One region of the Pseudomonas sp. 5.2 genome, then DNA from elsewhere that is predicted to be linked to it. Evidence: riboswitches for the same ligand, from Rfam matches in the RefSeq annotation. Region 1 holds a riboswitch; each other region holds the start of a gene.
The links. A riboswitch is a leader RNA that binds a small molecule or an ion and turns the genes downstream of it on or off. The one in region 1 is predicted to bind cobalamin.
Positions count from the first base shown of each region.

Region 1 (6,976 bases):
TCCGCGTGACCACGAACAACGAGCCATTGTCCCGTACCAGCACCAGCCAGCGGCCATCCTGCACTTTGATGGCCACGGCGTCGCAGCTGTCGCGTGGCATGTGCGGGTCATCGGCGTCCAGGCAGCGTTTGAGCTCATGCACCTTGCCGTCCAAGCCTAGCTCCGAAGGCAGCGTGCGCAGGCGGCCGCCAAGCGGGTTGAGCTGGGCATCGAACAGGCCGTAGGCATCGAAGCTGCGTTCCTCGAAGGCCTGGCTGGCAATCAAGGCGTCGTCCAGTTGCTTGCCGCTCATGTGTGCGAACAGGTGCTGGCGCTGCAGCATGGAATGGCGGGTCAGTTTGTTCAGGTAGCTGGAGACCTCGAAGTACAGCACCCCCATCAGGATGCTGCTCCAGGCCACGAACAGAAAGCTGTACAGTGCCAGCAAGCGGCTGGTTGACGAGCTCCAGCCCTTAGACGGGTTCAGCAATGGCATAGCCGGAGCCCCGTACCGTACGGATCAGCGGCGATTGGCCGGGCGAGTCGATCTTCTTGCGCAAGCGGCCGATGTGGACGTCGATGAGGTTGGTGCCCGGGTCGAAGTGATAGCCCCAGACTTCTTCGAAGATCATCATCCGCGTGATCACCTGGCCGCTGTGGCGCATCAGGTATTCGAGCAGTTTGTACTCGGTCGGCAGCAGATTGAGGGTGTGCTCGCCGCGGCGTGCTTCGTGGCTGATCAGGTCCAGTTGCAGGTCGGCGACTTGCAGGCGGGTCTGGGTCATCGGCACGCTGTTGCGGCGCAGCAGCACCTCGACACGGGCGGCCATTTCGTCCGAGGCGAACGGCTTGGTCAAGTAGTCATCCCCCCCGGCACGCAGGCCACGCACGCGTTCGTCAACGTCGGACAGGGCGCTGATCATCAGGATCGGCGTGGCGATTTTCAGGTTGCGCAAGGTCGTGACGATGGTCAAGCCATCGACTTCGGGCAGCATACGGTCCAGGGTAATCAGGTCGTAGCCACCGGCAATCGCCTTGGCCAGGCCTTCCCGGCCATTGTCGGCCCAATCCACGTCCAGGCCGTGGCTGGAGAGTTCGGCGACGATTTCCTGGCCGGTGACGGCGTCGTCTTCGATGGTCAGTACGCGTGGCATGCTGGTTCCTGGGCGGCGAATAGAGGCTTGATTGTGCCAAAGAATAGACAAACGGCGATTTAAGAAAAATTCATCTGGCGGTTCGGGCCCGACCCAGCAGCCAAAAAAAAGGGCATGCCATCATCTGGCATGCCCCTTTGTCAGGCTTGCAAAGCGCCTCAGGCGACCTTGACGATCCAGCCTGCCGGTGCTTCGACGTCCCCGCTCTGGATGCCGGTCAGCTCGTTGTAGAGCTTTTGGGTTACCGGGCCGACTTTTTCCAGGTCATGGAAGACGTGCAGCTTGCCGTTGTACTCGATGCCACCGATCGGGGTGATTACCGCAGCGGTACCGCAAGCGCCTGCTTCGATGAAACGGTCGAGGTGGTTGATCTCTACATCGCCTTCGATCACTTTCAGGCCCAGGCGCGAGGACGCCAGTTCCATCAGCGACAGGCGGGTGATGCCTGGCAGCACGGATGCCGATTTCGGAGTGACGAACTCGTTGTTGGCGGTGATGCCGAAGAAGTTGGCCGAACCGACTTCCTCGATCTTGGTGTGAGTCAGCGGATCGAGGTAGATGGCGTCGGCGAAGTTGTTTTTCTTGGCTTCAGCGCCCGGCTGCAGGCTGGCGGCATAGTTGCCACCGACCTTGGCCGCGCCGGTACCTTGTGGGGCGGCACGGTCGAAGCTGGAGATCTGGAAGTTGTGCGGCTTCATGCCGCCTTTGAAGTACGAGCCAACCGGGATAGCGAAGACCGAGAAGATGAACTCGGGGGCGGTGCGCACGCCGATGTTGTCACCGGTGCCGATCACGAACGGGCGCAGGTACAGGGCGCCTTTGCCATGGGGCGGCACGAAACGCTCGTTGGCCTTGACCACTTGCTTGCACGCCTCGATGAACACATCGGTCGGCACCTGTGGCATCAGCAGGCGGGCGCAGCTGCGCTGCATGCGTGCGGCGTTCTGGTCCGGGCGGAACAGGTTGATCGAGCCGTCCTTGCAACGGTAGGCCTTCAGGCCCTCGAAGCACTGTTGGCCGTAGTGCAGGGCAGTGGAGCCTTCACTGATGTGCAGTACGTTGTCTTCGGTCAGGGTGCCCTTGTCCCACTCGCCATTGCGCCATACGGACAGGTAGCGTTTATCGGTCTTGATGTAGTCGAAACCCAGCTTGTCCCAGTTAATGCTCTCGTTACTCATGACACCCTCGATTGTCTTGCAGATGCCCGATCGCTCGGGCTGCTGTTATATGCGCACCACGCCACGATAATACATCCGCCGCGGATCGGGAACGGCCAGTCACGAAACAGCGTGCGATTGGGTGGGGGGAGGGCGTATGTCCGGGGTTTTGCGCCGCCCTTGAGATCGAGCGCCGCCCGCGCGGCGCTTCGCAGCACAAGGCTGCTCCTACAGTCAGTTTCGGGCCAATTATTCCTGAGGCATTGACGCCCGCCTCGATACTGGCCCGAAACAGACTGTAGGAGCAGCCTTGTGCTGCGAAGCCCCGCGCAGGCGGGGCTCGATCTCGAGAGCGCCGAAGACCCTCCGCCATACACCCGGGCCACTACTTCTATCTCAGCGCCCCCGCAACCGCTTACCCCAATCCCCGCCGTGGCTCCGACTACAAGCCTCTTCACTGTCAAACCGCACATGCCAGGCCGGGTGGTCCAGCCGTATCCCCACTTCATCAAGCGCCTGACAGGTCAACGCCAGCATCCGCGCTTTAGCCACCCCAGCCAGCGCTGCAGCCTTGTCTGCCTCGCGCTCGAATACCCAGGTAATGCGCAGGCTGGCAGGAAAACTGTCGGGGTCAAGGTGATGGGTAAGCCAGGTGAACCCGACAATCTCTGCCTTGGCCGTTTCGCAGGCGTCCGTCAGGCAAACCACCAGCTCACGCTCCACGCGTGCCATTTCGCGCTTGCCCATGGCCTTCATTGCGCGGCCTCATCATCGATCTGCTGGCAGAAGCGCAGGCGGTTGCCAAACGGGTCATGGACCTGCATCTGCAGGCCCCAGTCCAGGCGTTCGGCTTCGGGCCGGGCGTAGCCGTAGCGTTTGGCCTGCAGTTCGCGCTCGAGGGCGCGCAGGTCGTCGAGGCGGGCGAACACGGTCGAACCCGGGGTGGCATCGCCGTGGTGTTCGCTTAGGTGCAGGATCAACCCGTCGCGGTGGATTTGCGCGTACAGGGGCAGGTCAGGGCTGAAGCGGTGTTCCCAGTCCAGGCTGAAGCCGAGGAAGTCGAGGTAGAACTCTTTGGCTTTTTCGACCGAGAAAATACGCAGTACCGGGATGGCGGGGGCGAGCGGCATAGGGCGTCCTTGGCCGTTGATGAAGGTGCAACTGTAGCGCAGATGCGCCAATGCCTGTGCGTCAGTCGCGCAATGGCCGACGGCAATGGTTGACCACCTGCCAGCCACTGCGTAGCCTTGCCACTTCGAGGTTCTTCGGCCAGGCCGAAGCTAAGACGGGAACGCGGTACAAGCCGCGGCTGCCCCCGCAACTGTAAGCACCGACAACGGGTCGACACAGCCACTGCGTAACCGCGCGGGAAGGCGTCGCGCCCTCCAGCCCTGCTATTCAAAGCATGGCAGGTACGGTGCGAGCCAGGAGACCTGCCTCGAGGCGATTTCGACTTTCAACCGGGCGGGGTGATCCGGTGGCGAACAAGCCCGGCCGACCTGGCCCGTGGCTTTCGTCCTGCATGCCCGCGCCATCTTGCCAAGGGCATCGCGACATGAAAACACTGGCCAAACTCCCCGTCACCATCGTTACCGGCTTCCTCGGTTCGGGCAAGACCACCTTGCTTCGCCACATGCTCGACAACGCCCAAGGCCGCCGTATCGCGGTGATCGTCAATGAATTTGGCGAACTGGGCATCGATGGCGAGATCCTAAAACAGTGCAGCATCGGTTGCACCGAAGAAGAGGCCAGCGGCCGCGTGTACGAGCTGGCCAATGGCTGCCTGTGCTGCACCGTGCAGGAAGAGTTCTTCCCAGTCATGCGCGAGTTGGTCGCACGCCGTGGCGACCTTGACCACATCCTCATCGAAACCAGTGGCCTGGCGCTGCCAAAGCCGTTGGTACAGGCCTTCCAGTGGCCAGAAATCCGTAACGCCTGCACCGTCGATGCGGTCATTACCGTGGTCGACAGCCCGGCTGTGGCGGCCGGCACCTTTGCCGCCTACCCAGACCAGGTGGACGCACAGCGCAAGCTCGACCCGAACCTGGACCACGAGTCGCCGCTGCACGAATTGTTCGCTGACCAATTGGCCAGTGCCGACCTGGTGGTGCTGAACAAGGCCGACCTGATCGACGCCGAAGGCCTGGCCAAGGTCCGCGCCGAGGTGGCCGAAGAGCTGCCGCCCGCGGTCAAGGTGATCGAGGCCAGCAGTGGCCGTCTGCCACTGGACGTACTGCTGGGCGTGGGCGCCGAGTCCGAGGTGCACATCGATGGCCGCCGTACCCACCACGATTCGCACCACGATGGCGATGATCACGACGATCATGACCACGACGCCTTCGATTCGATCTCCATCGACCTGCCAGAAGCCGACGAAAGCCTGTTGCTCGATGCCCTGACCCAGTTGGTGGTCGAGTTCGGCATCCTGCGCGCCAAAGGCTTCGCCGCCATCCCGGGCAAGCCGATGCGCCTGCTGGTGCAAGGCGTGGGTACCCGCTTCGACAAGCACTTCGACCGCGCCTGGCGTGCCGACGAACCGCGTATCACACGCCTGGTGCTGATCGGTCAGGACCTGGATGCCGTGCAGCTCGAAGCGCGTTTGCGCCAGGCCTTGGGCGCCTGACCCATGCACCTGCTGCGGACCCAGCCCGGCGGCTTCGTGCCGGATGACAGCATTGCCGACCTCGGCCAGACACCCGCCGAACTGGTGATCCTCTGCAGCGGCGATTCACACCTGGCGTTGCTTGCCGATACCGCCGAGCAATTGCCCGAGGACTACCCCAGCCTGCGCCTGGCCAACCCGATGCAGGTGCAGAACCACGCCTCGGTCGACCTGTATGTCGACGAGGTGCTGCGCCATGCCAAGGTCATTTTGGTGTCGCTGCACGGGGGCGTTGGCTACTGGCGCTATGGCGTCGAGCAACTGGTCGCCCTGGCGGCCCGCGGCGTGCAGTTGATCCTGGTGCCGGGCGATGACCGCCCGGACCCTGAGCTGACCGGCCTGGGCACCGTGACCGGCGATCAGGCCGAACGCCTCTGGCACTACCTGCGCCAGGGTGGCAAGGCCAACGCCCTCAACCTGTTCAACTGCCTGGCCAACCAATGGCTGGGCCGTGACTATGGCTGGGACGAGCCGCAGCCACTGCCACGCACCTCGGTGTATCACCCGACCAAAGGCAGTGCACTGCTTGAGGACTGGTACGCGCAGTGGCACCCGGAGCATCCGGTAGCACCGTTGCTGTTCTACCGGTCACACCTGCAAGCGGCCAACACCGCGTTCATCGACGTCTTTTGCGAGCGTTTGCTGGCGGCGGGGCTCAACCCCTTGCCGATTGCCGTGGCCAGCCTCAAGGAAAGCGCCTGCTTCGAACAGGTCGAAGCCTGGCTGGACGAAGTCGGCGCCGAGGTCTTGATCAATACCACGGGGTTTGCCTTGTCCAGCCCCGAACGCCCCAACCTGCGCCCGTTCCGCCGCGACATCCCGGTGTTGCAGGCCATTTGCGCGCAGGACAACCAACCGGCGTGGGAAGCCAGCGAGCAGGGCCTGGGCGCGCGTGACCTGGCCATGCATATCGTTTTGCCGGAGCTGGACGGGCGAATCATCACCCGCCCGGTCAGTTTCAAGGACATGGCCTGGCGCAGTGAGCGCAGCCAGTCTGACGTAGTCTGTTACCGTGCTCACCCCGAGCGTATGGATTTTGTCGCCGAGCTCGCTCGGCGCTGGGTAGAGCTGGCCCGGTTAGCCAATGGCCAGAAGCGCGTAGCGCTGGTGCTGGCCAACTACCCGACCCGTGACGGCCGGATCGGCAACGGGGTAGGGCTGGATACGCCGGCAGCGGCCTTGAATATCCTCAAGGCACTGCAGGCCGAAGGGTATCCGTTGGCGGGCCTGCCAGGCACTGGCACGCAGTTGATCCAGCAGTTGCTGGGCGGCGTGACCAATGACCTCGATCACCTGGACCAACGCCCGTGCGCGCAAAGCCTGAGCCTGGATGACTACCAGGCAGCCTTTTCCCGCCTGCCTGAAGTCAACCGCCAGGCAGTGCTGGAGCGCTGGGGGCCGCCGGAGCAAGACCCGATGTACCGCAGTGGCCGCTTGATGGTTGCGGGCTTGCGCTATGGCCTGACCTTCGTCGGCATCCAGCCGGCGCGGGGCTATCAGGTCGATCAAAGCGCGGTGTATCACGACCCTGACCTGGTGCCGCCACACGCGTACTTGGCGTTTCACTTCTGGCTGCGCCATGCCTTTGCCGCCGACGCGGTGATCCATGTCGGCAAGCACGGCAACCTGGAGTGGCTGCCTGGCAAGGGGGTAGGGTTGTCTGCGCAATGCTGGCCCGACGCGCTGCTGGGCCCGCTGCCGAACATCTACCCGTTCATCGTCAACGACCCGGGTGAAGGCGCCCAGGCCAAGCGCCGAACCCAGGCGGTGATCATCGACCACCTGATGCCGCCGCTGACCCGCGCCGAAACCTATGGCCCGCTGCGTCACCTGGAACAACTGGCGGACGAATTCTACGAGGCGCAGCTGCTCGACCCGCGGCGTGCCCGCGAGCTGCAGCGCGACATTCTTGAGCTGGTCAAGGCCAACCACATCGACCGGGAACTGCAACTGGAAGGGCAGCTGGACGATGCCGCTGTGTGGCTGCCGCGTCTGGACACCTACCTGTGTGACCTGAAGGAATC
Region 1 covers NZ_JBYBHH010000005.1:191,950-198,925, reverse strand. The annotation lists gene AC5PZ0_RS10155 (sensor histidine kinase) at 1-475, opposite strand, end outside; gene AC5PZ0_RS10150 (response regulator transcription factor) at 453-1,133, opposite strand; gene AC5PZ0_RS10145 (branched-chain amino acid aminotransferase) at 1,292-2,311, opposite strand; gene AC5PZ0_RS10140 (hypothetical protein) at 2,687-3,046, opposite strand; gene AC5PZ0_RS10135 (glyoxalase superfamily protein) at 3,043-3,420, opposite strand; cobalamin riboswitch at 3,532-3,745, shown strand; gene cobW (cobalamin biosynthesis protein CobW) at 3,846-4,913, shown strand; gene cobN (cobaltochelatase subunit CobN) at 4,917-6,976, shown strand, end outside.

Region 2 (6,976 bases), on a different contig from region 1:
GAGCATCGAGGACGCACTGGTTGCACTTGGCCGCCCGTTCAACGACTACGACTTCAGCCAGCATGACCTGGACGCGCCCTTCCCCGACCTCGGCACTTTAGGCAACGACAGCCACAAGGGCACCTCGGACCAGCTCAAACAACTGGCCCGCGACGAAGGCCTGACCCTTCGCGAATTGGCGCTGCGCTTCTCGCGCCCCCGCCGCGACTTCGTCGGCACCCCGGCACAGGTGGCCGATGCCCTGCAGCACTGGTTCGAACAGGGCGCCGCCGACGGTTTCATCATCAACGCGCTGCTCCCCGACGGCCTACAGTCCTTCACCGAGCAGGTGGTGCCGCTGCTGCAGGCCCGTGGCCTGGTGCGCAGCGCGTACACCGGCACCACCCTGCGTGACAACTTCGGCCTCAGCGTGCCGGAAAACCGCAACACCCAGCGCCGCACCCAGCCGGCCGTTGCCTGAGCCCACCCCAACAAGGAGTTCTGTTCCATGAGCCTCGAATTCATTGGCCTCATCGGCCCCCAGGAAGGTAGCGAATCACAGGCACCACGCGGCCCGCTGGTCGACCTTGACTTCATCAAGGCATTTTCCCAAGCCCAGGAGTACGGCGGCTTCGACAAGGCGCTGCTGGCGGTCAACACCAGCGCACCCGACTCGCTGATCCTGGCCAGCTACGTCGCCGCACTGACCGAGCGCATCGGCCTGCTGGTCGCACACCGCCCGGGCTTTCAAGCCCCGACCTTCGCCGCTCGCCAGTTCGCCACCCTTGACCAATTGAGCCGTGGTCGGGCCTCGATCAACGTCATCACCGGCGGCGACAGCGGCGACCTGCAGCGCGACGGCGACTTCCTCGACAAGGACGCCCGCTATGCCCGTACCGACGAGTACCTGCAGGTGCTGCGCGACACCTGGACCCGCACCGAACCGTTCGACCATAACGGCACGCACTACCGGGTGGAAGACAACCTGACCCTGGTCAAGCCCGTGCAGCAGCTGCCCATCTACTTCTCCGGTGCTTCGGATGCAGCCGTCGAAGTGGCCGCCAAGCATGCCGATGTGTACATGATGTGGGGCGAACCGCTGGAGCAGGTGCGCGAGCGTATTGCCAAGGTGCGCAAGGCTGCAGCCCGTTATGGGCGTGAAAAGCACATCCGCTTCAGCCTGTCGCTGCGGCCGATCCTGGGGGCTACCGAGGAGCAAGCCTGGGCCCGTGCCGAGCGCATTCTGGCCGATGCCCAGACGCGCATCGGCATCCGCCAGGGCAACCGCCGCGAGAAGAACTTCGGCAAGAGCAACGCCGGCTCAGAGCGCCTGGTGCAGTTGGCCAGCCAGCGCAAGGTGCATGACACCCGGCTGTGGACCGAGATTGCCGCGTTGGGCGGCGGTGCGGGCAACTCGACGTCGCTGGTAGGGACGGCGGACCAAGTGGCTGAGGCGGCGCTGGCGTACTACGACCTGGGGGTTAGCACCTTCCTGTTCCGCGGGTTCGATCAGTTGCGCGATGCGGTGGAGTATGGGCAGGAACTGATTCCGCGGATTCGTGGGTTGGTGGCGCAGCGGGAGGCTGGGCGTAGCGCGCGGACGGCTTAGTGCATGGCTGGATTTTTTTGGCGCCTATGAGACCGAGCGCCGCCCGCGCGGCGCTTCGCAGCACAAGGCTGCTCCCACATCTGTTTCGGGCCAATTATTCCTGTGACATGTCTTGGCGCCCGCTTCGATGTGGAGCAGCCTTGTGCTGCGAAGCGCCGCGCAGGCGGCGCACGACCTCCCAGGCACTGCAAAACCCGAAAATTGCTGGCCTACAACTTCTGAAATACTTTTCACGCGCACACCGCTGTGCAATTGACGGAAAACCTGCCTCGTGGTCTCCTAATGCCTCGCGTTCAGGTGCCCCTCAGGGGGTGAAACGGGAAACCGGTGCGTCGCAAGCCCTCGACCAGGGCCCGACCAAGCCGGTGCTGCCCCCGCAACGGTAAGCGAGCGAAGCGTCTAGACCACTGTGCCGCGTCATCTGGCATGGGAAGGGGCGCTTTTCAGGAGCCCTGCTCCTCCTCGTGAGCCCGGAGACCGGCCTGACGTTCATGAACACCCCGCGGTGGGCGGGCGCTGTCGCATTCCCCTGGGCGGATCACGTTCGGGGCTGCCGCGCTTGCCCGTTGCCCACAAAAAGCAGAGGAACGCGTCATGCCCGTCACCAGCGCCAAACACAGCATTGCCACCCCCGTCACCCTCAGTCAGCGTGTCGTCATCGCCGTCGGCGCCAGCCTGCTGGGCCTGTGCCTGGTGTACTTTGCCGGCTTCTCGCACATCGAAGCCGTGCACAACGCGGCGCACGATACCCGCCACAGCGCCGCCTTCCCCTGCCACTGAGTACGCCCCATGATCATGCGCATTGCCCGTACCGCGGGCTTCAGCGGGCTGCTCGCGGCCTTGCTGCTGACCCTGCTGCAAAGCTTCTGGGTTGCCCCGTTGATCCTTGAAGCAGAAACCTACGAATCCGCAGCCCCTGTTGCCGAGCATCACGAACACGGCGCCGAAGGGGCCGCGGCCCATGAACACAGCGCCGAAGCCTGGTCGCCTGAAGACGGCTGGCAACGCGTGCTGTCCACCACCGGGGGCAACCTGGTGGTAGCGGTAGGCTTCGCGCTGATACTGGTCGCCCTGTACAGCCTGCGTGAACCGAAGCGCGCGGGCACCGGCGCCCTGTGGGGCCTGGCGGGGTTCGCCGTGTTCTGCCTGGCCCCTACCCTGGGCCTGCCGCCAGAGCTGCCAGGCACCGCTGCCGCTGACCTGGGGCAACGCCAGGCCTGGTGGATCGGCACCGCAAGCGCTACCGCACTGGGCCTGGCCCTGTTGGTATTTGCCCGCCACTGGCTGGTTAAAGCGCTAGGCGCCGTGCTGCTGGTACTGCCGCATGTCATCGGTGCACCGCAACCTGAGGTGCATCAAAGCCTCGCGCCTGAAGCCCTGGAAGCCCAGTTCAAGGTCGCCAGCTGGCTGACCAACGCCGCCTTCTGGCTGGCCCTGGGCCTGCTCAGCGCGTGGCTGTACCGCCGCTCCAGCCAGGCCTGATGGTTTTAGACGCGACCCTGCCGGCGCTGTACGCCGGCTTTGGCTGCCGCCGGGGTTGCCCGGCGGACACCCTCGAAAACCTGCTGCGCCAAGCCTTGGCTGACCATGGCTTGGCGCTGTCAGGACTGCGCGGTATCGCCAGCATCGCCCTCAAGGCCGACGAACCTGGCCTGCAGCAACTGGCCAAACGCCTTGGCCTGCCCTTGCTGCTGTACGATGCCGGGCAACTTCAGCCCTACGAACCCCTGCTAAGCTATCGCTCGGCCATCGCCCATGCGCACAGCGGTTGTTGGGGCGTCGCAGAAAGCGCGGCGCTGGCCATGGCCAGCCAGCACCTCGGCACGGCCCGGCTGCGGGTCACACGCCAAGTGCTCGGGCCGGCTACCCTCGCCCTGGCCTGCGGGCGATAATTGCAGCATCCCTTTCATCGCAAGGACTTTCCATGACGGTCTACTTCATCGGCGCCGGCCCCGGCGACCCGGAACTGATCACGGTCAAGGGCCAGCGCCTGATCCGCCAGTGCCCAGTGATCATCTATGCCGGCTCGCTGGTACCCGCGGCTGTGCTCGAAGGCCACCAGGCCGTGACCGTGATCAACAGCGCCGAACTGCACTTGGAACAGATCATCAGTGCCATGCGCACGGCACACGCGAACGGCCAGGACGTGGCCCGCGTGCACAGCGGTGACCCGAGCCTGTATGGCGCAATCGGCGAGCAGATCCGCCACCTGCGTGAGCTGGGCATCGATTACCAGATCATCCCAGGCGTGACCGCCACTGCCGCCAGTGCGGCCCTACTGGGCTGCGAGCTGACCCTGCCACAGGTGTCGCAAACGGTGATTCTCACGCGCTTTGGCGACACTTCGCCGATGCCGCCCGGCGAGCAACTGGCCGACCTGGCGCGCCATGGCAGCACCTTGGCCATCCACCTGGGCGTAAAAAACTTGCCGCGTATTGTCAGCGAACTGTTGCCGCACTACGGCCCGCAATGCCCAGTTGCCGTGGTCCATCGCGCCACCTGGCCGGACCAGGACTGGGTGCGGGGCACCCTTGACGACATCGTCGAGCGCGTGGCGCTTAAGGATTTTCGCCGCACGGCCCTGATTCTTGTCGGCCATGTGCTGGGTGACACGCCTTTCGCCGAATCGGCCTTGTACCGTGCCGGGCACGCGCACCTCTATCGCCCTGGCGACTGAGCATTGCCAGCGTTAGCGCAGGCGTAGCAGACTCAAGGTTCCCCCTGCCACCTGGAGCTACGCCAATGCTGGAATTACGACCCAATTGCGAGTGCTGCGACGCTGACCTGCCGGGTGATAGCCCAGACGCCTTGATCTGCTCCTTCGAATGCACCTTCTGCCGTGCCTGCGCCGACACCCGCCTGCACGGCCGCTGCCCCAACTGCTCCGGCCAGTTGCTGGCACGCCCGCCACGGGTCGGCCAAGCACTGGCCAACAACCCCGCCTCGACCCAGCGCGTGCGCAAACCTCACACCGCTTGCGCCTAACGGCCTTGTGCAAATAGGCATCGCCACGCCACGCGGGCGGTGCCTATCCCTGTTTTTGTAGGAATTTTCAACAACACCTACAGGGTTATTCAACAACTCTATACTCGGCATTACCAAACGTAGGGAATGGCCGTATCTTGCAGCGCTTCCGATAAACCCCCTTGCAGACGTATTCCTGAGTGTTCCAGGAAGCGGACCACAGCCCTACAGGAGTTTTCTTCATGACTACCGTCCTGATCGTCGACGACCACCCTATTGTCCGGCTCTCCCTGCGCCTGCTGCTCGAGCGGGAGCGCTTTCACGTCGTGGGTGAAGTTGCCAATGGCAGCGAAGTGGCTCAGGCAGCACGCGAATTGCGGCCGGACGTGGTGCTGCTGGACATCGGTTTGCCCGGCCTGGACGGCATGGAGGTCATCAAACGGCTTCAGTGCCTGGAGCCAGTGCCCAAGATCATGGTGCTGACCGGGCAGGCCACCGACCTGTACGTGAGGCGTTGCCTGGATGCCGGCATCGGTGCCTTCGTCACCAAGGACGAAGACCACGAGGCCCTGCTGTTCGCGCTCAAGGCCTTGGTAAAAGGCTATTCGACCTTCCCGCAGATGTCGGTCAACAGCAATTCGCTGGAGAGTGAGTCGATACGCCTGGGCAGCTTGTCCAACCGCGAAATGGAAGTGCTACGGCGCCTGGCACGCGGTGAAAACAACAAGAATATAGGCACCTGCATGAACCTCAGCGCCAAAACCATCAGCACCTACCGAGGCCGCATCATGGACAAGCTCAAGACCGAGTCTTTGGTAGAAATGGTCGATCTGGCCAAACGCAATAGCGTCAACTGAGCCCAGTCGCCATGAAGCGCCTGCTGGCGATCACCCTATTGGCCATCGGCGTGGCCAGTTCGCCCGGGCTGTTCGCCGACAGCGAGCCAAGGCAACTGCTGGCGCGCTCGATCAGCGCCGCGCCGCCCTTGCAACTGAGCGACCAGGACCGCGAATGGCTGCAGCAGCGCGGCCAGCTGGTACTGGGCAGCTCACGGCCTGACTATCCGCCGTTCGAAATCAACATCAGCGAACGTGATTACGAAGGCCTGAGCGCCGACTATGCAGGCATCATCGCCGAGCAGTTGGGGATCCCGGTCGAGGTGCGACGCTTCGACAACCGCCACGCAGCCATCGCCGCGCTGCGCGAGGGGCGCATCGACCTGCTCGGCAGCTCCAACGCCTTCGAGGCGGCGGATGCCAAATTAGGCCTCAGTTCGCCTTACGCCGACGACCTGCCGGTCATCGTCACCCGCGAAGGCCGCACCCTGAAAAACGCCCTCGACCTCGACGGCCTGCGCCTGGCCATGGTCGACCACTACCTGCCCGCCAGCGCCGTGCGCTCGCTGTACCCCAAAGCGCAATTAAGCCTGTACCGCTCGACCCTGGCTGGCCTTGCCGCGGTCGATCTGGGTGAGGCCGACGCCTACCTGGGCGATGCCATCAGCACCGACTTCTTTATTGGCAAGAGTTACCAGGGCACCTTGAAGATCGACCATTTCTGCCAGGTGGCGCCGGGTGCCTTTGCGTTTGCCATGGCTGACGACAACCCCCGTTTGCGCGGGTTGGTCGACAAGGCCTTGGCCAGAATCACCGAGAGCGAGCGCCTGACCATTCTGCGCCGCTGGACCAGCGGTAACACCAGCCTGCTGCTGGAGCGCCACCTGACCGCCTTGACCGCCGAAGAGGCAGCCTGGATCGCCCACAACCCGACCGTCAAGGTACTGGTCAACACCTCACTGGCACCGCTGACGTTCAACGATGCGCAGCACCGTACCAACGGCATCACCTTGGAGCTGCTCAAGCAGATTTCCCTGCGCACGGGCCTGCACTTCAAACCGATCGAGAGCCAGTCGGCGCAGGCGATGATCGAGCGCCTGGCGCGCGGCGACGCGCAGATGATCGGTGCGCTGGGCTACGGCACCGAGCGTGCCAAACAGCTGCGCTTCACCCGCCCTTACCTGGTCAGCCCCAGGGTATTGGTGACCCGCAACGACGCCACCTCATCGGCGCAGGCCAAAGCCCTCGATGGCCAGCGTGTCGCCCTGGTACGTGGTTCGCCACAGCGCGCAGAACTGCAGCGCCGCTTTCCACGCGCCAAGGTGGTCGAAGTGGACAACCCCCTCGGCCTGATGGAGACGGTGGCCAGTGGCGCCGCCGACGTGGCCCTGAGCAACTACATCAACGCCACCTACTACATCAACCATGTGTTCAAGGACCAATTGCGCATTGCCAGCGTGCTGGACGACAGCCCAGCCATCGCGGCATTTGCCGTGGCCCCGGACCAACCTCAGCTGCAGGCCATACTCGACAAGGCGCTGCTGAGCATCCCCCCCGAAGAACTGGACCAACTGATCAACCGCTGGCG
Region 2 covers NZ_JBYBHH010000007.1:42,125-49,100, forward strand. The annotation lists gene AC5PZ0_RS12640 (LLM class flavin-dependent oxidoreductase) at 1-460, shown strand, start outside; gene AC5PZ0_RS12645 (LLM class flavin-dependent oxidoreductase) at 488-1,588, shown strand; cobalamin riboswitch at 1,867-2,088, shown strand; gene AC5PZ0_RS12650 (CbtB domain-containing protein) at 2,183-2,368, shown strand; gene AC5PZ0_RS12655 (CbtA family protein) at 2,378-3,070, shown strand; gene AC5PZ0_RS12660 (cobalamin biosynthesis protein) at 3,088-3,480, shown strand; gene cobM (precorrin-4 C(11)-methyltransferase) at 3,513-4,265, shown strand; gene AC5PZ0_RS12670 (DUF1272 domain-containing protein) at 4,331-4,573, shown strand; gene AC5PZ0_RS12675 (response regulator transcription factor) at 4,795-5,409, shown strand; gene AC5PZ0_RS12680 (transporter substrate-binding domain-containing protein) at 5,421-6,976, shown strand, end outside.
Region 2: another riboswitch for cobalamin. It lies ahead of AC5PZ0_RS12650 (CbtB domain-containing protein); the one in region 1 lies ahead of cobW (cobalamin biosynthesis protein CobW).

Region 3 (6,976 bases), on a different contig from region 1:
CCGAGAAACAGCAGCGTCACATGGAAGTTGTCGGCGGGTACCGGCTTGCCAGTGCGCAGGTTCAAACCGCGCCGCCACTGGGCCAGGGCACGGCGCTGGGCATCGCTGACCGGCAGGGCGAAAAACAGCCGTTTGAAAGGGGCGCCACTGGGGCGAACGTCCTGAACCATGTGATCTCCTTGACATGAAACGTTTGCGCAAGTGCTAGGCCATTACACCTAAGTCGCGCGGTAGTCACGTAACAATAAGTACAAACTGCTCCCATGATTGTTTATGCTGGCCAGCTTATGCCATGGCGCATGGCCATTTTTCGACAAGTAAACGTCCATGAAAATTGCACTCGTACTCCTCTTTGTTCTGTCGATCGCCTATGTTCACCTACGCGGTCGCGTTCGCCACAAGCTGACTCGCCAGCTGGGCGACCACTCCAGCTTCCTGGCCCCGGTCAACAGTTTCCTCTACCTGTTTTCCAAGCACCCGGCCAAGCCCTACTTGCCGGTCGAGGCCTTCCCCGAACTGCAACCGCTGCAGGACCACTGGCAGGAAATCCGTGCCGAGGCCCAGCAGTTGCTCCACGTCGGTGAAATCAAGAAGTCCGAGAATTACGATGACGTCGGTTTCAACTCATTCTTCAAGACCGGTTGGAAGCGCTTCTACCTGAAGTGGTACGGCGAAAGCCACCCTTCGGCCATGACCCTGTGCCCACGCACCACCGAACTGCTGCAAGGCATCGGCACGGTCAAGGCTGCAATGTTCGCCACCTTGCCACCGGGCGCCAAGCTGGTGCGCCACCGCGACCCGTATGCCGGCTCCTACCGCTACCACCTGGGCCTGGACACGCCGAACGATGACGGTTGCTATATCGACGTGGACGGCGAGAAGTACTCGTGGCGCGACGGTGAGGGCGTGATCTTCGACGAAACCTACATCCATTACGCGGCCAACACCACCGACCACAACCGCATCATCCTGTTCTGCGATGTCGAGCGCCCGCTCAAGTACCGCTGGGCAACGGCGTTCAACCGCTGGTTCAGCCGCAACGTGATGGCAGCCGCCGCCGCGCCCAACGATGCCAACGACAAGACGGGTGGCATCAACCGGCTATTCACCCGCATCTACAAGATCCGCGAACGCGGCAAGGCGCTGAAAAAGCGCAATCGCATGCGCTACTACCTGGAAAAATGGGCGGTGGTGGCTGCACTGGTGCTGGTGTTCATCTACATCTGATTCAGCGCTGCCTGTGCCGTCGGTACAGGCAGCAGATGCCCTCGCCTTTTTCGACTAGCCTGAAAGCTCCACTCGCAACCACCCCAAGGTGAAGACGATGAGCATGATGGACTGGGACGCCTACCGTAAGCAGTTGATGGCCGGCATCGGCGATCTCAAGCAGTTGTCTCCCGACACCGTGGCCGGCTACATGACCGCCAGCGGTGCGGGCGCCAAGACCAACCACCTGGACGCCAAGACCCGCGAACTGATCTCCCTCGCGGTGGCCGTGACCACCCGGTGTGACGGCTGCATCGCCGTGCATTCGCAGCAGGCAGTGAAACACGGCGCCAGCCGCGAAGAGATTGCCGAAGCCCTTGGCGTGGCGGTGGCGATGAACGCCGGCGCCGCATTGGTGTACTCGGCACGCGCCATGGACGCAGTGGGCAAGGCCAACGGCTGACCCTGCGTGGCGTCGCCGCCCTTGCGCGACGGCGCCGCGCCACCCAGACTTGGCGGTCCAGCCATTGCAGGAACCACCATGATCCACATCCGCCCCATGACGCCTGAGGACTTCGAGCGTTTCTGGCCCACCTTCCAGGCCATTGTCCAGGCCCGTGAAACCTACGCCTTCGACCCTGCCCTGAACTTCGACCAGGCCCGCCAGTTGTGGCTGGAGATGCCCCTTCGCACCTGGGTAGCAGAGGACGACGGTGAGCTGCTGGGTTCCTACTACCTCAAAGCCAATGCTGCCGGCCCCGGGGCCCACGTAGGCAACTGCGGTTACATGGTCTGCGAGGCCGCGCGTGGCCGTGGCGTGGCCCGGATGATGTGCGAGCATTCGCAGAAGCTGGCGCGCCAGGAGGGGTTTCTGGCGCTGCAGTTCAATTCGGTCGTGGCCAGCAACGAAGTGGCCGTGGCGCTGTGGCACAAGCTCGGTTTCGAAACGGTCGGCCGCCTGCCCAAAGCATTCCGGCATGCCCGGCTGGGCTTGGTGGATTGCCTGGTGATGTACAAGTGGCTGGCGGATGAGCCAGTGGTGGAAAAACCGCCACTGTTGATCGGGCGCAAGAACATCGAGGCCCGCGTGTCGCGCCGCCGGGGGCGTTAGCCGACGTAGGAGCAGCCTTGCGCTGCGAAGAGGCAGCGCATGCACCATGCCGGTCATCGCCTGCACTGGCCCCTTCGCAGCGCAAGGCTGCTCCTACACAAACCGCGGTCTTGGCAAATCGCTGCTTAGAACGCCAAGCCGACTTTGAAGCCAAACTCATCACGCTTGAGTTTGGTGTTGTCCGCCACGGGCGAGTCGCCATCCAGCTTGTACTCGGTGCGGGTGTAGTAGACCCCCGCCTGTACCGGCATGCCACCCTGCTGGTTCATCAGCAGGCTGACCTCGGCATAGGGGTTGGTGCGGTCTTTAAGGTCCACGGTGTCACTGCCGAAATCATCGACCTTCAGGCGCGCACGGCCATCGAGGGTATGGCGCGCGCCCACCTCCACGCGCAGGGTCGACGCATCGAACTGGTGGTTGTAACCCAAGGCCGCCTTGGCGAAGGGCGACTTGACCGTGAGTTTGGTGTCCAGGTCGTTGATTTCGGGCTCGAAGCGCGACCAGCTGTAGCCGCCGCCCACGGTCACATCGACAAAGTTGCGCGCATCCAGTGCAGCACGCCAACCGAGGTCGAGATCGGCCTGGGCTTCCTTGAGTTTGTTGTCATTCTTCTTGCCGTACTTGGCCTCGGCACCGATCTGGTAGATGAAGCCGGACTCTGCGGTCATCTTGTTGCCGAAGGTGGCGAATACACCGCCCTGCCCCAAGTGTTCCTTGTCGGTTTCGCTGCCGCCTTCGAATTTGAAGTCGTTATAGGCACCCAGCAGGCCGAGGGTGAACAGCGGGTCGGTACTGGGCGCGGCGGTGGCGGCTAAAGGCGAAGCGATCAAGGCGAGCAGGCAAGTGTGACGCAAAAGGTGACGAGCGGACATGCGTGAAGTCTCCATGACGTGAAAACAGTGATAACGAGCGGTTCGAGAGACACGCTTTGGAGAAAGTTCGAAAAAAATCATTGAGAGCGTATGCCTTGGGCTATGCAGCGCCTATGAGATCGAGCGCCGCCCGCGCGGCGCTTCGCAGCACAAGGCTGCTCCCACAGTTGTTTCGGGCCAATTATTCCTGGGGCATGGGCGCGCGGCCCCTTGGTGCCCACCTTGATATCGAGCCGGACCAACAAGGCGGTCGCGCGCGCAGGCACAGGCGTAACTGGCCCGAAACAACTGTAGGAGCAGCCTTGTGCTGCGAAGCGCCGCGCGGGCGGCGCTCGATCTCATAGGCGCCACCCTCCTCAATTCCATGCACCCCCTCTAAAACCCCATTGCTGGCCACCCAGTTTAAGTTATAAGATAACGTTTCATTTGACACCCATTCCTACCAGCGACCTTCCATGACTAGCGCCAGCGCCACCCCCACCCTGCTTACCCAGCGCCTGCAGAGCATCGATGCCCTGCGCGGCCTGGTCATCCTGTTCATGCTCCTGGACCACGTCCGCGAGACCTTCTTTCTGCACCGCCAGGTCAGCGACCCGATGGCCATCGACGTCACCGACCCGTCGTTGTTCTTCAGCCGTACCCTGGCCCACCTGTGCGCGCCGGTGTTCGTCCTGTTGACGGGCCTTTCGGCCTGGCTGTATGGCGAAAAATACCAGGGCCGTAGCGATGTCTCGGCCTTTCTGTTCAAACGCGGGCTGTTCCTCGTGGCACTGGAGTTCACCCTCGTCAACTTCGCCTGGACCTTCCAACTGCCCCCCAGCGTGATCTACCTGCAGGTGATCTGGGCCATCGGCGTGAGCATGATCGCCCTGTCGCTGCTGGTGTGGTTGCCACGGGCAGCGCTGATCGCCCTGGGTGCAATCATCGTCGCCGGGCACAACCTGCTCGACAGCCTGCACTTCGGCGCTGAGTCGGCCCTGCACGTGCCGTGGGCGATCCTGCACGACCGTGGCTGGCTGGCATTCTCCGACAACCTTCGCCTGCGCACGTCGTACCCCGTGCTGCCCTGGATCGGCGTCATCGCCTTGGGCTACGGCCTTGGCCCCTGGTTCGCCCGTGGCAGCGACGCAGGCCAACGCCAGCATCGCCTGCTGCTGGCCGGGGTGATCGCACTGCTTGGTTTTGTCGTGCTGCGCATGCTCAACGGCTACGGCGAGGCACCCTGGAGCGGGTACCCGACGTTGACGCAAACGCTGATGAGCTTCTTCAACATCACCAAGTATCCGCCGTCCTTGCTGTTCCTGGCCCTCACCCTGGGCTGTGGCCTGCTGCTGTTGCGCGCCTTCGAGCGTGCCGGCCAGGCCCGCTGGATCAACGCCCTGGCGGTTTACGGTGCAGCACCGATGTTTTTCTACCTGCTGCACCTGTATGTGCTGAAGCTGCTTTACCTGGCCTGCGTCGCGCTGTTCGGCCACAACCAAGGGGATTACTTCGGCTTCGACGGCATCGGTGCCGTGTGGCTGGGCGCCGCCTTGCTCGCCGTGTCGCTGTACCTGCCGGTACGTAGCTTCGCCCGGCTGAAGGCGCGTCGGCGTGACATCACCTGGCTCAAGTACTTCTGAAAAGCGTTTTCACCCGGCTGCCTGATGGTCTACCATGCCGGCCGCCGGTTTCCACCACGGAATTAATAGGGAATCCCAAGCCCGCTAACGCGGGCCAAACGGAACTGCCCCCGCAACTGTAGGTGCCGAGCCTGCTCCATCGATGCCACTGGATAACCTTGTCCGGGAAGGCTGGAGCTGGGCCATGACGCACCAGTCAGGAGACCTGCCGGCGCAAAAACACCAACCGGCGGGGTGTCCGGGATGGCCATCTCCACCCTTTTCTGGGTGCTGCCCCCTGCCGCGTGCACGGGGCTCGGCGATGCCTGTCCATGCGTTCATTCCGTGAACCCTTCGATAGGAGATCGTCCCCTCATGCTGCCTCGTCTTGCCGCTTTGATCGCCGGCCTCGGCCTCACCAGCCTGGCCCAGGCTACCGCCACCCACTACCCGCTCACGGTCGACAACTGCGGCATGCCGCAGACCTTCGCCCACGCGCCCGAGCGTGCAGTGACCATTGGCCAGGCCGGCACCGAGATGCTCTACGCACTGGGGCTGGGCGACAAACTGGCCGGCACCTCGCTGTGGTTCAACAACGTGCTGCCCGAGTACAAGGCGCTGAACGACAAGGTCGAGCGCCTGGCCGACAACGACCCCAGTTTCGAGGCAGTGGTCGGCAAGCGTCCGCAACTGGTGGCCGTTCAGTTTGAATGGATGGTCGGCGCACAAGGCGTGGTCGGCACCCGCGAGCAGTTCGACGAGCTGAAGATCCCGACCTACCTGCTGCCGTCGGACTGCGAAGGCAAAGACAACCTGGTGGGCGCCGACGGCACCCGCCTGCAGGCGTTCCAGGTCGAGAGCATCTACAAGAGCGTCAACCAGCTGGCCGAAATCTTCGACGTGCAAGACCGCGGCGCCGCATTGAACGCCGACCTCAAGGGCCGCCTGGACAGCGCCAAGGCACAGTTGGCTGGCAAGGATTTGTCGAACACCTCGGCACTGTTCTGGTTCTCTAGCGCCGACTTGGATATCGACCCCTACGTCGCCGGCCGCCAAGGGGTGGCTGACTTCATGCTGCGTACCCTGGGGGTGCGCAATGTGGTCGAGTCCACCGAAGAATGGCCGACCGTGGGCTGGGAAACCCTGGCCAAGGCCAACCCGACCTGGTTGATCATCGCCCGCATGGACCGTCGCCGCTTCCCGGCAGACGACTACCAGAAAAAACTCGAATTCCTGCGCAACGACCCGGTTACCCGCAACATGGACGCGGTGAAGAACGACCGCATCATCGTCCTCGACGCCGACGCCATGCAGGCCGGCATCCGGCTGTTCCGTGGCCTGCAGACGCTGTCGACGGCGTTCGCCAGCGGTAAAGCAGCCCAGTGATGAGCCGCCTGTTGCCCTACAGCGCCCTGGCCCTGGCAGCCCTGTGTGTCGCGCTGGTGGCCGGCACGGCGATCGGCGAGAGCAACCTGGCGCCGAACGTGGTCTACCAAGTGCTGGCCAATCACCTGTGGCAGGCCGGTTACCCGGTCGACCCCATCGATGCCGGTATCGTCTGGAACTACCGCCTGACCCGCACCCTGGTCGCCGCCGCCTGTGGCGCCGGGCTGGCCACGTGTGGCGTGATCCTGCAGGCGCTGCTGCGCAACCCGCTGGCCGAGCCCTACCTGTTGGGGTTGTCGGCCGGTGCCTCGACCGGCGCGGTGATGGTCGGCCTGCTGGGGCTGGGCAGCGTCGCCCTGAGCATGTCCGGGGGCGCCTTCATCGGCGCGCTGGCGGCGTTTGCGCTGGTGCTGGTGCTGGCCCGCGCCGCTGGGCCGAGCAGCAACAACGCCCAGGTGATACTCGCCGGCATCGCTGGCTCGCAACTGTTCACTGCGCTGACCGCGTTCCTCATCACCAAGTCGGCCACCGCCGAGCAGGCGCGCGGCATTCTGTTCTGGCTGCTGGGCAACCTCAGTGGCGTGCGCTGGCCGTCCGTGTGGCTGGCCCTGCCCGTGGCACTGTTCGGGCTGGTGGTGTGCCTGTGGCATCGCCGCGCGCTGGATGCCTTTACCTTCGGCGCCGACTCGGCCGCGTCGCTGGGGATCCCGGTGCGGCGCACTCAGTTGTTGCTGATCAGTTGTGCCGCCCTGGTGACGGCGGTGATGGTGTCCATCGTCGGCGCCATCGGTTTTGTCGGG
Region 3 covers NZ_JBYBHH010000004.1:140,639-147,614, forward strand. The annotation lists gene thpR (RNA 2',3'-cyclic phosphodiesterase) at 1-170, opposite strand, end outside; gene lpxO (lipid A hydroxylase LpxO) at 328-1,227, shown strand; gene AC5PZ0_RS08390 (carboxymuconolactone decarboxylase family protein) at 1,325-1,669, shown strand; gene AC5PZ0_RS08395 (GNAT family N-acetyltransferase) at 1,748-2,317, shown strand; gene AC5PZ0_RS08400 (outer membrane beta-barrel protein) at 2,443-3,189, opposite strand; gene AC5PZ0_RS08405 (acetyltransferase domain-containing protein) at 3,645-4,811, shown strand; cobalamin riboswitch at 4,840-5,038, shown strand; gene AC5PZ0_RS08410 (ABC transporter substrate-binding protein) at 5,166-6,176, shown strand; gene AC5PZ0_RS08415 (FecCD family ABC transporter permease) at 6,176-6,976, shown strand, end outside.
Region 3: another riboswitch for cobalamin. It lies ahead of AC5PZ0_RS08410 (ABC transporter substrate-binding protein); the one in region 1 lies ahead of cobW (cobalamin biosynthesis protein CobW).

Region 4 (6,976 bases), on a different contig from region 1:
CGGCGGGTTCGCCAGGTTTGGCCTGCGGGGAGCCGAAGCGCAGCGGGCGCACTTGGGCCAGTTCCATCAACGTTGGGTAGTACGGGTGCTTGAGCACCAGGCGCAAGGTCAGCCGGTCAGGGGCCTCGATGTGGTCGAGGGTGGTGACCAGCTCCATCCAGCGATGGCGTTGGCTATTGGCAAGGACGGCATCCAGGTTGGCCTTGGCAGCTGCAGCGTCGAATGGCGTGCCGTCACTGAAGCGCACGCCATCTCGCAAGTTGAAGGTGTAAGTCTTGCCATCGTCGGAGACTTGCCAAGCCTGTGCCAACCACGGCTCTACAGTGCCCGCCGAGGTGTAACGCACCAGCGGTTCATACACCATGGCCTGGGCGTACATCTGATTGGGCGAGTAGCCGCGTGGGTCGAGTGGGCCTGCGTTAACGGGCCAGGAATACACCAGCGTCGGGCTATGTTGGGGTGTGCTGTCTGCGTGTGCGCAGAGGCTCGCGGCGACCATCAGAATGCCCCAGAGGGCGGGCTTTGGTTTAGCTGACTGCTGCTTCACACGGGGTCCCCACTTCGACGGAGGCGTAAGGCTAAAGAGTGGTGGGTATGATGTCCATGCAAAAACTTCTTACTGAACGTTACAAAATGCCGCGCCAGAAAAGGCAATAGAAAGCCCTGGCGATGATTGAACCGTGACGCGTTCGCCCAGGGCCTGAAGTGGCGAGCTCAGGCGACCTGTTTGCCACAAGCCGGTTGACGCAGCGGGCTTTTGATGGTCATCTGCGCGCCTGTTTCAGGTGCCCCCTGCCGCCGTGCATGGGGTGAAACGGGAAGCCGGTTCGTCATCGTTCGATGATCAGTCCGGCGCTGCCCCCGCAACGGTATGCGAGCGAAGCATTCAAGACACCACTGTGCCCTGGCATGGGAAGGTGAAGGCTTCATGACCCTCGCGAGCCCGGAGACCGGCCTGAAGCATCGTTTGGCAAACCCGCGGTGGGCGGGCGCAGGCCGGTTTCCGTGGGCGTGCTCGCCCGCGATTCCTCTTTGCGTTGTTCCCCCGGGATTCTTTCATTCCTGCTTCAAGTGGAACGACATGTCCCGTTATTCGCTGTTCAGTTCTCTGCCAGGTACGCTGCTGCACGCCAGCCTGGTGCCCTGTGTTTTTCTCTCTGTTGCCGCCCACGCCGCCGAGGCGGACAACGCCCTGGCGCTACCGGCCACGGACATTACCGGCACGGCCGAGCACAACCCTCAGCCCGACCTGCATACCCCAGGCACCAGTGGCTCGAGGCTTGGCCTGACGCCGCTGGAAACCCCAGCCAGCGTGACCAGTATCAGTGCCGAGCAAATCCTCAAGCGCAACAACGCCACGGTGCAGGACGCGGTCACCCGTTCACCCGGCATCACCTTCATCGGCACCCCCGGTAACGGCGGCACGGCCTTGTCGGCCCGCGGCTTCACCGGGCACAGCTCGACCATGCAGTTGTACGACGGTACCCGGCTGTACGTGGGCGCCGGCACAGTGACCTTCCCGGTCGATACCTGGTCGGTCGAGCGCATCGATGTGCTGCGCGGCCCGGCCTCGGTGCTGTACGGGGAGGGCGCCACCGGTGCGGTGGTCAACGTCGTGCCGAAGAAGCCCTTTGAAGGCGAAATCCGCAATCACCTGCGCCTGGGCTACGGCTCGGATGACCGTCGGCAGATGGCCCTGGACAGCGGCGGCTCGCTGACCGACACCTTGAGCTACCGCCTGAACCTCAACAAGCTGGCCAGCAACGGCTGGGTCGACCGGGGCGATTCGCAGAGTCTTGCCATCAGCGGCGCGCTGCGCTGGCAGCCCAGCGATGAACTGAGCTTCACCCTCAGCCACGACTACGGAGACCAAGACCCGCAGCAGTACATGGGGACGCCGTTGGTGGACGGGCATTACCGCGAGTCGCTGCGCGATCACAACTACAACGTCGACAACGCCGAAGTGCATTACAACGACCAGTCCACACGGCTAGTCACCGACTGGGTAATCAACGACAACCTCACCGCCAGCAACCAACTGTACTTCCTCAAGGCCCAGCGCCGCTGGCGCAACGCCGAGACCTACACCTGGCTGCCAGGCGACCAGGTGCGGCGCAGCAGCTTCATCAGCATCAAGCAGACCCAGGAACAGCTTGGCGATCGCCAGTCGTTCACCCTGCAACATTCGCTGTTCGGCCTGGACAGCCAGACTGTGGTGGGCGCCGACTACAACACGATCCGTTTCGTGCGCAAGCACGACTTCGGCAACACCCTGACCGATACCGTGCCGCTGTCCGGTTCCGGTGGGGGCGAGTACATCAGCAACGACCCTTACCGCTCGCGCGAAGCCAACCAGGCCAAGCAGTTCTCGCTGTTCGCCGAAAACCGCACGCAACTCACCGAGCGCCTGTCGTTGATCACCGGTGCACGCCGCGACCAGGTGCACCTGAACCGCGACGACCTGGATGCCGATACCCGCACCGATCGCAGCTTGTCTGGCGACAACTGGCGCGCCGGCCTGGTGTTCGCGCTGACCGAGGACCTGTCGGTTTATGGCCAGTACGCCACCAGTACCGAAGGTGTGAGCAACCTGCTCACCCTCAACGCCACGCAGCAGCAATGGGACCTGAGCACCGCCAAACAGACCGAAGCCGGCATCAAGCACATGCTGCCTGACGGGCGAGGCGAGTGGACCCTGGCGGCGTATCACATCGTCAAGAAAAAGCTGCTGAGCACCGACCCGCTCAACCCCACGCTGCAACAGCAGGTCGGCCAACAGTCGTCGGACGGCATCGAGGCCACCCTCGAACTGCGCCTGCCGTATGACGTGCAACTGTCTGCCAACGCCGCCTGGGTGCGCGCGGAGTATGACGAGTTTGCCAGTGGCGCCAACGACTACTCCGGCAACCAGCCGATCAACGTGCCGCGCCGCTCCGCCAACCTGTGGTTGAGCAAAGACTTCGGCCAACGCTTCAGTGCCGGCGCCGGGGCGCGCTATGTCGACAGCCGCTACGCCGACAACGCCAACACCGTCGAGGTGCCCAGCTACACCGTGGTTGACGCCAACATCGACTGGCACGTGCAACCGGACCTGACCCTGGGCCTGCAGTTGAACAACCTGTTCGACCGCCAGTACGCCACCACCACGGGTAACAACGGCCGGCAGTGGTACCTGGGCGAACCGCGTTCGTTCTTCGTCACGGCTGACTACAGCTTCTGAGCCTGTCGCACCGGCCCCTGGCCGGTGCTTCCTGGAGGTGATGCCCATGACGCAACTGCACATCGAGGCCCTGGACTGGGCCCTGCTTGAGCGGGGACGGCCGCCGCGCCCGCTGCTGCAGGGTGTGGACCTGCGGGTGGAACAGGGCGAGTTCGTCGGCTTGATCGGCCCCAATGGCAGCGGCAAGACCAGCCTGCTGCGGTGCGCCTACCGCGCCAACGAGCCTGCCGAGGGCCGTGTGCGCCTTGGCGGTGATGACCTTTGGCAACGCAGCGCACGCTGGAGCGCACAACGCATCGCGGTGGTGCTGCAGGAGTTTCCCGACGCGTTTGGCTTGAGCGTTGGCGACATCGTTGCGATGGGGCGCGCACCGCACAAGGGCTTGTTCGACGGCGACACGGCCGAGGACGCCCGGCAAGTGGCCCAGGCACTGGCGCAAGTTGGCCTTGCCGGCCAGGGCGAACGGGCCTTTGCCAGCCTGTCTGGCGGCGAGAAACAGCGCGTGCTGCTGGCCCGGGCGCTGGTGCAGACGCCACAGCTGCTGCTACTCGACGAGCCAACCAACCACCTCGACCCACGCTACCAGCTGGAGCTGCTTCAGCACCTGCGTGGCCTGGGCCTGAGCATTTTGGCCAGCTTCCACGACCTCAACCTGGCGGCTGCGTTTTGCGATCGGCTGTACGTCATCGACGGCGGGCGCATCGTCGCCTGCGGTACGCCACAGCAGGTGCTGACCCCCGCGCTGCTGCTGCAGGTTTTCGGCGTCGAGGCGCTGGTCGACCCGCATCCCCTGCATCCCTACCCACGCATTACCTGGATCACCCGAACATGACTGTCCGCTACCTGATCGGCCTGTTGGCGCTGCTGACCGCGCTGCCTGCGATGGCCAGCGATTACCCCCTGAGCGTGCGCAGCTGTGACCGCGACATAACGTTCACCCAGCCACCGCAGCGGGTCGTGGTGCACGACGTGAACATGACCGCCATGCTGCTGCACCTGGGGCTGCGCGAGCACATCATCGGCTATACCGGCTTCACTGCCAGCAAGCACCGCGACCCGTGGGTGGATGCAGCGCTGCAGGGCGTACCACCGCTGGCCAGCCGTTACCCTGCCATCGAAACCTTGCTGGCGGCTGAAACCGACCTGTTCTTTGCCGGCTGGAACTACGGCATGCAGGTCGGTGGGCCAGTCACGCCCAGCACGCTCGCGCCGTTCGGTATCCCGGTGTACGAGCTGAGCGAGTCGTGTTCGTGGGTCATGGCCCAGCAACGGGCCAGGCTGGATGACGTTTATCGCGACCTGGGCAATCTAGGTCGGATTTTTTCCGTCGAGCCCCAGGCCGACGCCTTGATCGCGAACATGCGCACGCGCATCGGTGACGTGCAGCGCCGGGTTGAACACGCGCAGCCTACGCCCCGTGTGTTTCTGTACGACAGTGGCGAAGACCGCCCGACCACCTCGGGAAGGCTGGGCGTACCCCAGGCCCTGATCGAGGCGGCAGGCGGTCGCAATGTGATGGACGACGTGTCTGCCAGCTGGACCCAGGTGAACTGGGAGAGTGTGGTGGAGCGCGACCCGCAGGTCATTCTGATCGTCGACTATGGCCCGAGCAGTTGGCAGCAGAAGCGCGATTTCTTGCTGCGCCAGCCGGCGTTGAAAGACGTGCAGGCGATTCGTGAGCAGCGCTTCATCGTGCTGACTTATCTGGAGGTAACGCCCGCTGTCGAGAACGCCCTGGCCATCGAGAAGCTGGCTGCTGCCCTGCATCCGCAGCTGTTCCAAGGTGCCGTTCAATGAGGGTCGGGCACAGCCCTGTGGCCTACCGGTGGTTGATCGTGATGCTGAGCGCACTGTTGCTGGTGTCGTGCCTGATCGCCCAGGCATTCGGCCCCGCATCGGTACCGCTGGCCCACGTGGCCGGGATCGTCGGCCAGCAACTGGGCATCGCCGGGCCAGGCGAGTGGTCCCAAAGCCAGGCGCAGATCGTCTGGCTGATTCGCGCCCCCCGGGTTTTACTGGGGGCCTTGGTGGGTGCCGGCTTGGCACTGGTCGGCACGGCGCTGCAGGCCGTGACCCGTAACCCCCTGGCAGACCCGCACCTGCTGGGCGTCAGCTCCGGCGCGGCGTTGGGGGCGGTGCTGGTGATGCTCTACCTCGGCGAATTCATCGGCGCCTTCAGCCTGCCGTTGGCGGCGTTCATGGGCGCGGCGGCGAGCATGATGCTGGTGATCGCCGTGGCGCGGCGCCATGGCCGCATGGAAAGCGACCGCCTGCTGCTGGCGGGCGTCGCCGTGTCGTTCGTGTTGATGGCCGTGGTCAACCTGCTGCTGTACACGGGCGACCAGCACGCCGCCGCCTCGGTGGTGTTCTGGATGCTGGGAGGCTTGGGGGCGGCGCGCTGGCATGTCCTCTGGTTGCCGGCGCTTTGCGTGGTGCTGGGGCTGGTGGCCTTGCAGGTCATGGGGCGCGGGCTGAATGCGCTGATGAGCGGTGAGCAGACCGCAGTGAGCCTGGGCTTCAGCTGCCGACGCCTGCGCCTGCAGGTGTTCACCTGCACCTCGTTGCTGACCGGTGTGCTGGTGTCGCTCTCCGGTGCCATCGGCTTTGTCGGCTTGATGGTACCGCACATGGCGCGGGCGCTGGTGGGGGCGGAAAACCGCCGGCTGATGCCGGTGAGCGCACTGCTGGGGGGGATTTTCCTGGTCTGGGTAGACGTGGCTGCACGCACCCTGATCGCCCCGCAAGACCTGCCGATCGGCATTGCCACTGCGGCGCTTGGCGGGCTGTTTTTCATTGCCCTGCTCAAGCGCTGAACGGCGGTGGCAGGCGCCCGCTAGGGCTGCAGGAAATCAGTGACCACGTTGGCGAACGCTTCTGGCTGGTCGAGCATGACGAAGTGGAAGCTGTCGTCAATGCGCGTGAAGTTGATGTGCGGGGTATTGGCATAGGCGTTGCGGAAGGTCGCCTCGACATTGGCCGCAGGGATGCCGTACACCGGGTCATAGGCATAGACGACCTCGACCGGCACCTGGATGCGATCAAGCTCTGGGCGCAGGTCGGTGGTCATCAGTTCGTAAGTGGCTTGGGCCGTGGTCTGCCGATCCGAGCTTGTCGCCGCCGCAAGCAGCACAGGCCGGGCTGCTTCGCTTTTTACCAAGCGGGCAATGGATACACGCTGCAGGGCTTCAGCCTGCTCAGGCGTTGACGCCAGCAGCGAATCGCGGAATGCAGCCGCCTGCGGTTCGGCCGTCTCGCGGGTTGCGAAAGGGTTCATGAGCAGTGTGTAGAAGGGCAGGGCATCGACGATCATCAAGCGCGCGACCTGATCGGGGTGACGCGCGCCGAGCATCAGCGCCACCTCGCCACCCAACGAGTGACCAATGATGACCGGGGCCTTGAGGTGCTGGGTGCGGATGTAGTCAGCGATGGCCTCGGCCGTTGGCGCCACGACTTCTCCACGCGAGTCGGACACCGCAGGTGCGCCGGCGAAACCTGCGACCTGTACCAGGTGAAGGCGGTGGCTGCGCTGCAAGCGGGTGGCCAGATCACGCCACACCTCGCGGGAAGACGCCAAACCTGGGATCAAGATCACATCAGGGCCGCTGCCTTCGACCGTTACCGAAATGCGGTCTTTGTTCACCTGTGTCGGCGTCACGGGCGCCGGCTGGGTGGCCGATGCCGGGGCTGACAGCAGTGTGAACGCGGCGCCGAATGCCGCGAGGAGGGTGCGTGTACGCATGACATTTTCCTTTTGTC
Region 4 covers NZ_JBYBHH010000013.1:180,254-187,229, reverse strand. The annotation lists gene nikA (nickel ABC transporter substrate-binding protein) at 1-547, opposite strand, end outside; cobalamin riboswitch at 767-973, shown strand; gene AC5PZ0_RS20095 (TonB-dependent receptor) at 1,082-3,220, shown strand; gene AC5PZ0_RS20090 (ABC transporter ATP-binding protein) at 3,267-4,052, shown strand; gene AC5PZ0_RS20085 (ABC transporter substrate-binding protein) at 4,049-5,017, shown strand; gene AC5PZ0_RS20080 (FecCD family ABC transporter permease) at 5,014-6,033, shown strand; gene AC5PZ0_RS20075 (alpha/beta fold hydrolase) at 6,054-6,959, opposite strand.
Region 4: another riboswitch for cobalamin. It lies ahead of AC5PZ0_RS20095 (TonB-dependent receptor); the one in region 1 lies ahead of cobW (cobalamin biosynthesis protein CobW).